3 regions of the Xanthomonas indica genome follow, and region 2 is predicted to be linked to each of the others. Evidence: predicted binding sites of a transcription regulator. Region 2 holds the regulator's gene; each other region holds the start of a gene.
What was found. Region 2 encodes FliA, which starts transcription of late flagellar genes. Its sites were predicted from a motif close to TAAAGTTTNNCNNNCNNNGGCCGATAA; they were not measured.

Region 1: Q7W82_RS00115 (GGDEF domain-containing protein) is a predicted target of FliA. The motif match lies at 3,483-3,509, and genes of this name have one in related genera.
Region 3: Q7W82_RS16220 (GGDEF domain-containing protein) is a predicted target of FliA. The motif match lies at 1,501-1,527, and genes of this name have one in related genera.

What each region holds. Positions count from the first base shown of each region.
Region 1 covers NZ_CP131914.1:26,586-30,963, reverse strand. Annotated here, with positions in the region: gene Q7W82_RS00125 (dihydroxyacetone kinase subunit DhaK) at 1-671, opposite strand, end outside; gene Q7W82_RS00120 (DUF808 domain-containing protein) at 812-1,714, shown strand; gene Q7W82_RS00115 (GGDEF domain-containing protein) at 1,815-3,425, opposite strand; gene Q7W82_RS00110 (ParB-like protein) at 3,799-4,378, shown strand, end outside.
Region 2 covers NZ_CP131914.1:2,959,759-2,964,136, reverse strand. Annotated here, with positions in the region: gene flhF (flagellar biosynthesis protein FlhF) at 1-341, shown strand, start outside; gene Q7W82_RS12805 (P-loop NTPase) at 328-1,212, shown strand; gene Q7W82_RS12800 (RNA polymerase sigma factor FliA) at 1,209-1,958, shown strand; gene cheY (chemotaxis response regulator CheY) at 1,978-2,370, shown strand; gene Q7W82_RS12790 (protein phosphatase CheZ) at 2,371-2,979, shown strand; gene Q7W82_RS12785 (chemotaxis protein CheA) at 2,984-4,378, shown strand, end outside.
Region 3 covers NZ_CP131914.1:3,733,168-3,737,545, forward strand. Annotated here, with positions in the region: gene Q7W82_RS16210 (penicillin acylase family protein) at 1-176, shown strand, start outside; gene Q7W82_RS16215 (right-handed parallel beta-helix repeat-containing protein) at 259-1,305, shown strand; gene Q7W82_RS16220 (GGDEF domain-containing protein) at 1,628-2,707, shown strand; gene Q7W82_RS16225 (LysE family transporter) at 2,721-3,332, opposite strand; gene asnB (asparagine synthase B) at 3,329-4,378, opposite strand, start outside.

The DNA of each region.
Region 1 (4,378 bases), 1.9 Mb from region 2:
ACCGTGCTCGGCTGCACCGGCCGCGCGCCCGGTTCGTTGTGGATGCCCAGGCCCAGTTCCGGCGCGCGGCGGCCGACGTGCTGGCCGGGCACGCTGCAACTGGACAAGGCCATGCCCAGCGACAGCAGGCGGTCGGCGAAGGCCTGACCGTGCTGTGCCAGGTCGGCCAGCGGAACGCCCTCGCGCGCCAGGTGGCCCACGTACTTGTGCACCAGCACCGTGCCGGCGATGCCGCGCGGCTGCGTGGCGTCGGGCAGGGCGATGTCGTCGGCGACCAGCACGCTGGCCACGTCGATGCCCTCGGCGCGGGCGCGCTCGGCGGCCAGGCCGAAGTTGAGCCGGTCGCCGGTGTAGTTCTTAATCACCAGCAGCACGCCGGGCGCGTCGGCGCAGGCGCGGATCGCCGCCAGCACCGCTTCCACCCCGGGCGAGGCGAACAGGTCGCCGGCGATGGCGCCGCTGAGCATGCCGGGGCCGACGAAGCCGGCATGCGCCGGCTCGTGCCCGGCGCCGCCGCCGGACAGCACCGCGACCTGGCGCGGATCGCGCGCGGCCTGCAGCACGATGCGGGTGCCGCTGTCGGTTTCGGACAGCCGCAGCGGTTGCAGCATGGCCACGGCCGCGAGCACGTCGTCGACGATGGCGCGGGGGGCGGTGAGGAACTGGTCCATTCGGGTCTCCTTCGCGGGCAATGCGGGCCTGCCGCGCACGGTAGCCGAGCCGGCGTTATGCACGGCTGAGGCGGCACCGCTCACGCACGTGGCCAGCGGAATCGGCGAGAATCGCCGCTCACCCCGAACGGAATCCCCGCATGGCCGGCGCCAGCCTGTTCACCCTGCTCGACGACATCGCCACCCTGCTCGACGACGTGTCGATCCTGACCAAGGTCGCCGCCAAGAAGACCGCCGGCGTGCTCGGCGACGACCTGGCGCTGAACGCGCAGCAGGTGACCGGGGTCAACGCCGACCGCGAACTGCCGGTGGTGTGGGCGGTGGCCAAGGGTTCGCTGCTGAACAAGGCGATCCTGGTGCCGGCGGCACTGGCGATCAGCGCCTGGCTGCCGTGGGCGATCACCCCGCTGATGATGATCGGCGGCGCCTTCCTGTGCTTCGAGGGCGTGGAAAAGCTGGCGCACCGTTTCCTGCACTCGAAGGAAGAGGACGCGGAACGTCGCGCGCAGCAGGTGCAGGCGCTGGCCGACCAGCAGGTGGACGTGGTGGCGCTGGAGAAGGACAAGGTCAAGGGCGCGATCCGCACCGACTTCATCCTCTCGGCCGAAATCATCGTGCTGTCGCTGGGTGTGGTCGCCGGCGTGCCGTTCGTGCAGCAGGTCGCGGTGCTGGTGGCGATCGCGCTGGCGATGACCGCCGGCGTCTATGGCCTGGTCGCCGGCATCGTCAAGCTCGACGACCTGGGCCTGTACCTGAGCCGCAAGGGCGCCGCCGCCGCGACGATCGGCCGCGGCATCCTGTGGCTGGCGCCGTGGCTGATGCGCACCCTGTCGGTCGCCGGCACCGCGGCGATGTTCCTGGTCGGCGGCGGCATCCTGGTGCACAGCATCGGCCCGCTGCACCACGCCATCGAGACCATCGCCCCGAGCGGCGGCCTGGGCAGCCTGGTGCTGGCCTTGGGCAATGCGGTGGTGGGTATCGTGGCCGGCGCGGTGGTGCTGGCGGTGGTGCTGGGCGTCAAGAAGGTGCGGGATAGGGATTAGGGATTGGAGATTCGGGATTCGCAACAGCGAGCCAAGCGCGCCGCTCTTGCCAATCCCCAATCCCGACTCCCCAATCCCGCGCCGGTCACGCCGGCGCCAGCTAGTCGGCCGACACCACCCGGTTCTTGCCGGCCTTCTTGGCCTCGTACAGCGCACGGTCGGCGCGGCGGATCAGCGCGTCCTGCGCTTCGCCGGGCTGGCGCAGGGCCACGCCGGCGCTGAAGCTCACGAACACGCGCTGGTCCTCGTGCACCACCGCGCGCTGGGCCAGGGCGCGTTGCACCCGGGTCACCGCCGCGCTGGCCTCGAAGATCGTGCAGTCCGGCATCAGCAGCACGAATTCCTCGCCGCCGAAGCGGGCGACGGCGTCGCTGGCGCGCAAGGTGGTGCGCGCCACCTCCACCACGTGGCGCAGGGCGCTGTCGCCGCCGGGGTGGCCGAAGGTTTCGTTGAGCTGGCGGAAATCGTCCAGGTCCAGCATCGCCACGCACAGCGGTTGCGCGCTGCGTTCGGTACGCACCAGTTCGCGCGCGAACAGATCCTCCAGCCCACGACGGTTGAGCGCGCCGGTGAGTTGGTCGACCCGCACCAGGCCGCTGACGTCCTGCAGTTCCTGCTCCAGGCGCAGGATGCGCTGCTCGGCCGCCTCCACTTCCTGGCGCGCGGCGATCAGGTGGTCGCGCGCGCGCAGCGCCTGCTCCTGCACGTGGCCGGTGTCCTGCAACACTTCCTGCAGCAGGCGGTTGAGGTCGGCGATGCTGCGCGCGTCGCGGATGGTCTGCGAGTAGTCGGCGATGCGGTCGTGGAATTCGCCGGTGCTGGCGGCCATGCCGTCCAGATCTTCGACGAAGGTCAGCATCAGGTCCTTCATCGCCTCCTTGGATTCGGCGATGCCCTGCTTGAGCAGGCCCTGCTTGTAGATCACCTCGCGCAGGCTGCCGCGCGCCTCCTCGATCGAGTAGCGGTCCAGCGGCCCGGCGATCAGGTCGCGCACCACCGCGATCTGCCCCTGCAGCCAACTGGTGTCCTCGAGCAGTTCGCCGACGTTCTCCAGCAGCAGGTCGAACAGGCTCAGCAACAGCGCCTGCTGCTCCTGGCTGTCGTTGGCGCGCAACGCGATCTGGTGGCACAGCTCGCGCACCTGCTGCGCCACCGGCTCCAGCGGTTGCCCGGGCCGCCACTGACGCAGCGCCTCGCCGCTGGCCTCGGCTTCGCCGGCCAGTTCGGGCAGGGTGTGCAGCAGCGCCGCCAGCGCGCCGGCCACGGTCTGCCGCAGCAGGTCGCGCAGGCGCTCGCTGTCGCTGGGCCCGGCCAGCGGATCTTCGACGTCGATGGTGCGGATGTACTTGTCGATCAACTGGCGCAGCGCGCGGCCGTAGCTGGGCCAGTCGCCGCTGCTGGCCGCCGATTGCAGGCGCCGGCCCATGTCGCCCAACTCGCCATGCAGCGCGGCCATGCCGTCGGCGAAGGCGCCGAGCAGGCCCAGCGGCTCGTGCGCCTGCTGGAACAGGTGGATCAGCGCGGCGGTGGCGGCAGCCGGGTCGGTCGCGGCCGCCGCAGGAAGCGCCGCATGGGCGTGCTTGTGCCCATGGCCCTGCCCATGCGCGCGCGCCGGCAGCGTCGCGGCCGCCACGGGCGCCGGATCGCGCCGACGCGGCGACAGCAGCTTGCGCAGTCCGCTGATCGGCGGCTCGTCGCGTTGGTCCGACATGCCAGCCGGTTCCTCCCCAAGGTCAATGCGCCGCCCATGGTGGCGCTCAGGATCTGGATATCGGCGCCGGCGGTGCGCGCTTGAGCCGGCGGACGGTGGGTCTGTGAAGCGCACTCCATTGCCGTCGCACCCTCACCCCGGCCCCTTGCTTCCTTCTACCTCGGGGAGAAGGTGCCCCGAAGGGGCGGATGAGGGTCGGGTGGCTAGGGACGTGTCTGGGGACGAGGTTCCCTGGCGGTCGCACCCTCACCCCCAACCCCTCTCCCGGTGGGAGAGGGGAGCGCGTGCAATGGCGCTGTGCAGAACGCCCAAGGCGCTGGCACTCTGGCGGCCGCGCCTCCCGCGGCGCCCCCCACCTCCACGGAGACTACGCATGGCCGATTCCCGCGAACCGCTGCTGCACCCGGTCCCGATCCTGTCCCTGCGCCCCACGCAGATGACCGTGGGCATGCGCGAGGTCAAGGAGAAGCGCAAGCGCTGGCGCGCGCATGCGTCCAGGCACACGCAGGCCGAACTGCTCGGCACGCACATGATCCCGGTGGTGCTGGGGCCGGACGGCAGGTACTACGTGGTCGACCACCACCATCTGGCGCGGGCGCTGCACGACGAAGGGGTGAAGGACATCCTGGTCACGGTGATCGCCGACCTCAGCGTGGTCGACAAGGCCGCGCTGTGGAGCGTGCTGGATCATCGGCGCTGGGCCTATCCCTACGACGCCAAGGGCGAGCGCCGTCCGTTCAAGGACATGCCCACGTCGATCGCGGACCTGAAGGACGACCCCTACCGCAGCCTCGCCGGCGAGGTCCGGCGCGCGGGCGGCTACGCCAAGGACACCATCCCGTTCAGCGAATTCCTGTGGGCCGACCTGTTCCGCCGCCGGCTGCGACGCCGCGACGTCAAGGAGGATTTCGCCCGCGCCGTGGAGACCGCGCTCGCGCTCGCCAGGAGCCGGG
Region 2 (4,378 bases):
CCGCCCAGTTGCACTGGCTGCGCGCCTCGCGCGTGGTCCGATCCTTGCTGGTCCTCCCTGCCAACGCCCATTTCTCCGACCTGGACGAGGTGGTGCGCCGGTTCGCCGGCGCCGACCCACAGGGGGTCATCATGACCAAGTTGGACGAGACCGGGCGGTTCGGCAGTGCCTTGTCGGTGGTCGTGGACCACCGCCTCCCCATCACCTGGGTGACCGATGGACAGCGTGTGCCGGACGACCTGCACCGCGCCAACGCCGCCAGCCTGGTATTGCGCCTTGAAGATTTGCGGCGCGCTGCCGATAAGCCCTGTACTCCGGAGCAGACCCATGCCGTCGCGTGACTACGTCAATCTGACCAATGCCTTCCCCCTGTCGGCGACGCGCAGCGAACCGCTGGGTCCGGTGCGCACCATCGCCGTGACCGGCGGCAAGGGCGGCGTGGGCAAGACCAACATCTCGGTCAACCTGTCCATGGCGCTGGCCGACATGGGCAAGCGCACCCTGCTGCTGGACGCCGACCTCGGCCTGGCCAACGTCGACGTGCTGCTGGGGCTGACCCCCAAGTTCACCGTGGCCGACCTGGTCGCCGGGCGCTGCACCCTGGAAGAGGTGCTGATCGACATGCCCAACGGGCTGATGGTGGTGCCCGCCGCCTCCGGCCGCCGCTACATGGCCGAGCTGCCGCCGGCCCAGCACGTGGGCCTGGTCAACGTGTTCTCCGAACTGCAGCGCGAGCTGGACGTGATGATCGTCGACACCGCCGCCGGCATCACCGACAGCGTGCTGACCTTCTGCCAGGCCGCGCAGGACGCGGTGGTGGTGGTCTGCGACGAGCCGGCCTCCATCACCGACGCCTACGCCCTGATCAAGGTCCTCTCGCGCGAGCGCGGCGTGGACCGGGTGCAGATCGTCGCCAACATGGTCCGCGACCTCAACGAGGGCCGCCTGCTGTACGACAAGCTCAGCCGGGTCTGCGAGAAGTTCCTCGGCGACGTGTCGCTGAACTACCTGGGCTGCGTGCCGCAGGACGACTGGCTGCGCCTGTCGGTGCAGCGCCAGCAGCCGGTGGTCAAGGCCTACCCGTCCAGCCCGTCGGCGCAGGCGATCTCGGAGATCGCCCGGCGCACCGCGCGCTGGCAGGCGCCGACCGCCCCGCGCGGCAACGTCGAGTTCTTCGTCGAACGCATCATCCAGCGCGGGGTGGCCGCATGAACGCCGCCGCCCACTACCGCGCCGTCCAGCGCAACAGCGCCAACGACTACATCGCCCAGCACTCGGACCTGGTCCGGCGCATCGCCCACCACCTGGCGGCGCGGCTGCCGGCCAGCGTGGAGATCGACGACCTGATCCAGGCCGGCATGATCGGCCTGATCGAGGCCTCGCGCAGCTACGACGCCGAACAGGGCGCCTCGTTCGAGACCTACGCCTCGATCCGCATCCGCGGCGCGATGATCGACGAGATCCGCCGCGGCGACTGGGTGCCGCGCTCGGTGCACCGCCGCGCCCGCGATGCCGCCTCGGCGATCCGCAAGATCGAGCAGAGCACCGGCCGCGCCGCCGCCGCCAACGAAGTGGCCGCGGCGATGGAGATGCCGCTTCCCGAATACCTGCGTTTGATGGAAGATGCCGCCCGCGGCCAGGTGCTGAGCCTGGAGTCGCGCATCGAGGACCATGGCGAGCTGGATACCATCGCCAAGGGCGGACCCAATCCGCAGCAGATGCTCGAGCGCAGCGAATTCGGCCGCGAGCTGGGCAAGGCCATCGCGCAATTGCCCGAACGCGAGCAGTTGGTGCTGTCGCTGTACTACGAGCAGGAATTGAACCTCAAGGAAATCGGCGCGGTGCTCGGGGTCAGCGAGTCGCGCGTGTGTCAGATCCATGGCCAGGCCACGGTACGGTTGCGCGGACGCCTGAAGGCGTTCGAGGTCGCCGATGCCGGTCTGGAAGACGAAGAATAGGAACCCTTAGGAGTCAGTGGTGAACAAGAACATGCGGATTTTGATCGTGGACGATTTCTCGACGATGCGACGCATCGTCAAGAATCTGCTCGGCGATCTGGGCTTCACCAATACCGCCGAGGCCGAAGACGGCAACAGCGCCCTGGCCGCGCTGCGCTCGGCGCCGTTCGAGTTCGTGGTCACCGACTGGAACATGCCGGGCATGACCGGCATCGATCTGCTGCGCAACATCCGCGCCGACGACAAGCTCAAGCACCTGCCGGTGCTGATGGTCACCGCCGAGGCCAAGCGCGAGCAGATCATCGAGGCCGCGCAGTGCGGCGTGAACGGCTACATCATCAAGCCGTTCACCGCGCAGACGCTGCAGGAGAAGCTGGGCAAGATCTTCGAGCGCCTGGGGGCGACTGCCTAAATGGAAGCCACCGCCGAACGTACTGCCCTGATCGAACGCCTGCAAGGCGCGCTGGACGCGCTGGAAAACGGCGACGAGGCCGGCTGGCGCAGGGAGATCGACACCCTCGCCGCCTGGCGCACGCGGCCGATGATGCAGGGCCTGAGCCGGCTCGCGCGCGATCTGGGCCAGGCGCTCGGCGAACTGCCGATGGTGCCCAGCGAGGCCGGCGAGCTGGACGATGCCTGCTCGCGCCTGGACCACGTGGTGGAGATGACCGAACAGGCCAGCCACCGCACCCTGGACCTGGCCGAGGAATGCCGTGCGCTGGCCAACCAGCTGGCGGCCGGCGGCCTCAGCGGCGACCAGAGCGAGATCCTCGACAAGATCCGCCACAACCTCACCGAAATGGCCCTGGCGCAGAGCTTCCAGGACCTGACCGGGCAGATCATCCGCCGCGTCGCCGGCATCGTGCGCCGCGTACACGAAGGCTTCGGCGCGCTGGGTCTGCCGCCGAAGGAAGAACGCAAGGCCGACGGCAGCCTGGCCGGCCCGGCCCTGCCCGGCCTGGACCGCCACGGCGTGTCGCAGAACGACGCCGACGACCTGCTCTCGGGCCTGGGACTGTAAATCTATGAGCGCCGTACCCGACGACATCGCTGCCGATTTCATCATCGAGGCCCAGGAGATCCTGGACCGGCTCGGCGAGCAGTTGGTGTCGCTGGAGCAGGCGCCAGAGGACAGCGGCCAGCTCAACGCCGTGTTCCGCGGCTTCCATACGCTCAAGGGCGGCGCCGGCTTTCTGGCGATCAACGCCATGGTCGAGCTGTGCCACGCCGCGGAGGAAACCCTGGGCATGGCCCGTGCCGGCCAGGCCACCTTGCAGGCGCGGCACTTCGACGCCGCGCAGCAGTCGCTGGACTATCTGCAGTCGATGCTCGACGCCTTCGGCAGCGGCCAGGAGCCGCCGCGCGCGCCGCCTGAGCTGATCGCGCAGTTCGATGCGCACGGCGACGCCGCCCCGGCGCCGGCACCGGCCAAGAGCGCCGCGCCGGCGCCCGCGCCCAAGGCCGCCGCAGCCGGCGATGCGGACCTGATCAGCGACGACGAATTCGAGGCGCTGCTGGACCAGTTGCACGGCGATGCGCCGCCGGCGGCCACGCCGCAGGCGCTGCAGCCGGCGCCGCGCGCACCCAGCCCCGCGCCCAAGGCCGCGGCCGCCCCGGCCAAGGCCGCCGAGCCCGAACACACCGTGCGCGTGGACACCAAGCGCCTGGACGCGATCGTCAACCTGATCGGCGAACTGGTGCTCTCGCGCAACCGGCTCAAGACCCTGCGCGTGCGCCTGCGCGACGAGGAACTGGATCGCGCGGTCAGCAGCCTGGACATCGCCACCGCGCGCCTGCAGTCGGCGGTGATGCGCACGCGCATGCAGCCGGTCGGCAAGGTGTTCTCGCGCTTCCCCAAGGTGGCGCGCGACGTCGCCCGCTCCCTCAACAAGGAAGTGGAACTGGAACTGATCGGCGCCGACACCGAACTGGACCGCAACCTGGTCGAGGCGCTGGCCGATCCGCTGGTGCACCTGGTGCGCAATGCCATCGACCACGGCATCGAGGCGCCGGCGCTGCGCGAGGCCACCGGCAAGCCGCGCGGCGGCCACGTGCGCCTGTCGGCGCAGCAGGAAGGCGACTACGTCAGCATCGAGGTGCAGGACGACGGCGCCGGCATCGACCCGGAACGGCTGCGCGCCAAGGCACGCGAGAAGGGCCTGATCGACCCCGAGGCCGCGGCCCGCCTGAGCACCGAGGAATGCCTGCACCTGGTGTTCCTGCCCGGCTTCTCGACCAAGTCCGAAGTCACCGACATCTCCGGCCGCGGCGTCGGCATGGACGTGGTGCAGTCGCGCATCCGCGAACTCAGCGGGCAGATCCAGATCCAGTCGGAGCTGGGCCGCGGCAGCCGCTTCCTGATCCGCGTGCCGTTGACCCTGGCGATCCTGCCGACCCTGCTGGTGCAGGCCGGCGACACC
Region 3 (4,378 bases), 770 kb from region 2:
TGGCGCCGGGCCACGAGGCCGACGGCATCGTGCACATGCCGGGCGGCCAGAGCGGCCATCCGCTGTCGCCGTTCTGGGGTGCCGGCCATGCCGACTGGGTGCAGGGTCGCGCCACAAAGTTCCTGCCCGGCCCGACCCGGCACACGCTGACATTAAGGCCGCCCGCTCCACAATGACCCGATCTCGGTTCCGCGCACGCGTCTGTCTCATGCGCCGGCCTACCGTCTTCCCTCCCCCCACTGCCGAGTCTGCCTACCGATGAAGCGCCCTCCCCTGCTCGCCCTGTTGCTGCCACTTGCCGCGGCCGTGTCGTTCTCCGCCTGTGCCACGCCGGCCGCCGACGCGCCGGCTGCCGCGTCCGACTGCAGCGTGCACGCCGAACCCGGCGACGATCTGCAGGCCGCCATCGACCGCGTCCCCAACGACGGCAAACCCGCCACGGTGTGCCTGAGCGCCGGCGAGTTCCCGGTCGGCAAGCTGCTGTCGATCCAGCGCGACGGCCTGCGCCTGCGCGGCCAGGGCGACAGCACCGTGCTGCGCATGCGCGATCACGTGCAGCAACCCACCATCGTCATCGGCGACTATCAGAACGAGCGCCCGATCCGGCCGATCCGCGACGTGCGCGTGGAGCAGTTGCAGATCATCGGCGGCACCATCGACAAGGAGTTCATGCCCGAGCGCCCGTACCTGAGCAACAGCCTGGTGGTGGTGCGCAACGGCCAGAACATCCAGCTGACCCACCTGCGGGTGAGCAAGTGCCGCAGCGCCTGCCTGCTCAGCGAGTTCGACAGCCGCGACCTGCTGATCGCGCACAACGACGTGTCCGGGGCGATCTGGGACGGGGTGTCGTTCAACCGCACCGCCAAGGTCAAGCTGATCGACAACGTGATCCACGACAACGTCGCCGCCGGCATCACCACCGAGCACCTGGAAGACAGCGAGATCCGCGACAACCGCCTGGAGCGCAACGGCAGCCAGGGCGTGTACCTGGCCGACGCACGCCGCAACCTGTTCGCGGGCAACCAGTTCATCGACAACAAGGGCGCCGGGCTCTACCTGACCTGCTCGATCCGCCAGCGCACGCCGCAGATCCTGTGCTGGGACAACAGCATGAGCCAGGACAACACCTTCGAGAACAACACCTTTCGCGGCAATCCCTACACCTACACCATCGGCGTGGACAGCGCGGCCAACTGCACCGGCAAGGACTTCCGCCCCAACCTGTGGCGCAAGAACAACCAGGCCGATGCCTCGGGCATCGACATCCAGCCCGAACGCTTCGGCCACTGCGTGCGCTTCGAGTAAGCGCGCGCTGCCGCCTCGCCGCCCCTGCCGCCTCGCCTGTCTCGGGCAGGGCGGCGTGGCGCGTGGCGCGGTCGTCGCGCCGGACGCGGCGCTGACGCGCGGCACGCGTCCGGCGCGGGCAGCCCGCGGCCCTCCCCCTGGTACCGCATGACGGCCCGCCATGACCCCGGCGGCGCAAGCAGTCGGCGAAGATGCTAAAGCTCCGCCTGCAGCGGCCGCTAACCGGTGACGACGCCCCAGCGACCGATGGACCGCGCTGGACCACCGCACCGGCCGTGCCGCGCAGACGCTGGAGCACTGCAGCGCCCCTCAGGGAACGCAGATGACCTACCCCAACCACATCCGCCGCGTGCTTGGCCGGCCGATCCTGGCCCTGCAATGCCTGATCCTGCTTGCCTGGCCGGTGTCGCTGCTGTGCAATCCGTATCTGCAGCAGCCCTTGGACCTGCGCTACGCGCTGGCCTTCGCCGCGCTGCTCGGCACCAGCGCGATCATGTGCCTGACCAAGCGATTCTGGCAGTGGCGGCTGTTCGGCTTCCTGTCCGTGCTCGCGGCCGGCGCCGCGCTCCGGCTCGAGTTGCACGACATGGGCGCCGCCAGCGTGGACTGGATGCTGCCGGTCGCGGTGACCCTGTGCCTTGGACAGAGCATCCTGTTCTCTTACTCCCGCGACTATCTGCTGGCGATGGTCGCCACCTGGGCAATCCTGCTCGGCTGGCAGGACACGCTGGTGACCTCGTCCGCCGACCTGCCGCTGTTGATCATCCTGGTGGCGGCGGTGACCCTGATCGGCGTCACCCTCAACCGCACCTTCGTCACCGCGATGCGCACCACGCATGCGCTCAAGGAAGGCTACCGGCGCCTTGCCGAGACCGACGCGTTGACCGGCATTCCCAACCGGCGTGCGCTGATGGCCGACCTGCAGACCGCGGCGAGCGCGCCGCAGCTGCTGCAGTTCGCCATGCTGGACATCGACGACTTCAAGCAGATCAACGACCAGCATGGCCATCATGTCGGCGATGCGGTGCTGCAGGCGCTGGCGACGGAACTGCTGCGGCTGGACCCGCGCTGCCGTGTCGGCCGCCTCGGCGGCGAGGAGTTCGGCCTGCTGTTCGAAGGTCTGTCGCAGGCGAAGGCCAACGACCTGCTGCAGCGGCTGCTGCAACGCGTCCGCGGCCTGCAGGTGGACGGCGTGCGCTTCGCGTTCAGTGCCGGCCTGGCGTCGCTGTCGCCAGGCGGCGAGGTGTCCGACCTGCTCGCACGCGCCGACCGCGCGCTGTATGCCGCCAAGGGCAGCGGCAAGGGCGTGATCCGGCTCGACACGGCGCCCGCCCCTGCGCCCGCCGCGGCATCGGCGATTGCGGTCGGCGATGCCACGATGCCCTCGACGAGCACGGTATGACCCGTGCGGGCCGCTACACGGCCCGCCATAGCAGGCGCAGGCCCAATCCGCTCATCAGCACCGCACTGAGCCGGTCCAGCGGCCGCCGCGCACGCATCCACCAGCGCCGAGGCGCCGGCGCGGACAACGCCCCGGCCACGAGCGCGAACCAGGCCGCATCGGTGGCGAAGGCCAGCAGCGGCAGCGCGACATCGTCTTCCAGCACGCGCTGCGCTGGCAGCAGCGCGGCGAACAGGCCGGCGAACACCAGCGCGGTCTGCGGGTTGCCGAGTTGGGTCAACAAGCCCATGACGAAGGCCGAACGCACGGCCGGCACCTCCTGTGCCAACGCGACGGGCGGGGCCGGCGTTCGCCACGCCCGCCAGGCCAGCCACAGCAGATAGACGGCACCGGCAACCGACAGCGCACGGTGCAGCGCCGGCACCCGTTCCAGCACCGCCTGCAGGCCGAACAACGCCGCCAGCGCGAACAGGGCGCATCCCACGCCCATGCCCAGCGCCGCGGCGACCCCGGCCGCGCGCGAGCGTCCGGCGGCCAGCCGCGCCACCAGCAGGAAGCTTGCGCCGGGGCTGATCGCCCCCAGCAGCAGCACGCCTGCGATCGCCAGCAGGCTGGCAGCGGTCATCCCAGTGCCTGCGCGTGCACCCCCGCCACCGCACGACCGGAGGGATCGGCCATGGCCGCGAAGCTGGCATCCCAGGCGATCGCCGCCGGCGAGGAACAGGCGATCGACTTGCCGCCGGGCACGGTCTCGGCCGCGGCCGGGGTCGGGAACACGCGCTCGAACAGGCTGCGGTAGTAATAGGCTTCCTTGGTCTGCGGCGGGTTCACCGGGAAGCGCTTGTCGGCCGCGGCCAGTTCGCGGTCGCTGACCTGGGCCTCGGCGTGCGCCTTCAGCCCGTCGATCCAGCCATAGCCGACGCCGTCGCTGAACTGCTCCTTCTGCCGCCACAGGATCGACTCGGGCAAGTAGCCCTCGAAGGCTTCGCGCAGCACCGCCTTCTCGATGCGCTTGCTGCCGTCGGCGCGGGTGCCGGCCATCTTGTACTGGGCATCCATGCGCATGGCCACGTCCAGGAACTCCACGTCCAGGAACGGCACGCGCGGCTCCACGCCCCAGGCCATCATCGACTTGTTGGCGCGCAGGCAATCGTAGTTGTACAGCGCGTCGAGCTTGCGGATCAGTTCCTCGTGGAACTCGCGCGCGTTCGGCGCCTTGTGGAAGTACAGGTAGCCGCCGAAGATCTCGTCGCTGCCTTCGCCGGACAGCACCATCTTCACGCCCATCGCCTTGATCCGCCGCGCCAGCAGGAACATCGGCGTGGAGGCGCGGATGGTGGTGACGTCGTAGGTCTCGATGTGCCGGATCACCTCCGGCAGCGCGTCCAGGCCTTCCTCGAAGGTGTACTCGAAGCCGTGATGCACGGTACCCAGGGCCTCGGCGGCGATCGCCGCGGCGGCCAGGTCCGGCGAGCCCTTCAGGCCGATCGCGAACGAGTGCAGGCGCGGCCACCAGGCCTCGGCCTCGTCGTTCTCCTCGATGCGCTTGCGCGCGAAGCGCGCGGCCACCGCCGCCACCAGCGACGAATCCAGCCCACCGGAGAGCAGCACGCCATACGGCACGTCGGTCATCAGTTGGCGGTGCACGGCGCGCTCGAAGGCCTCGCGCAG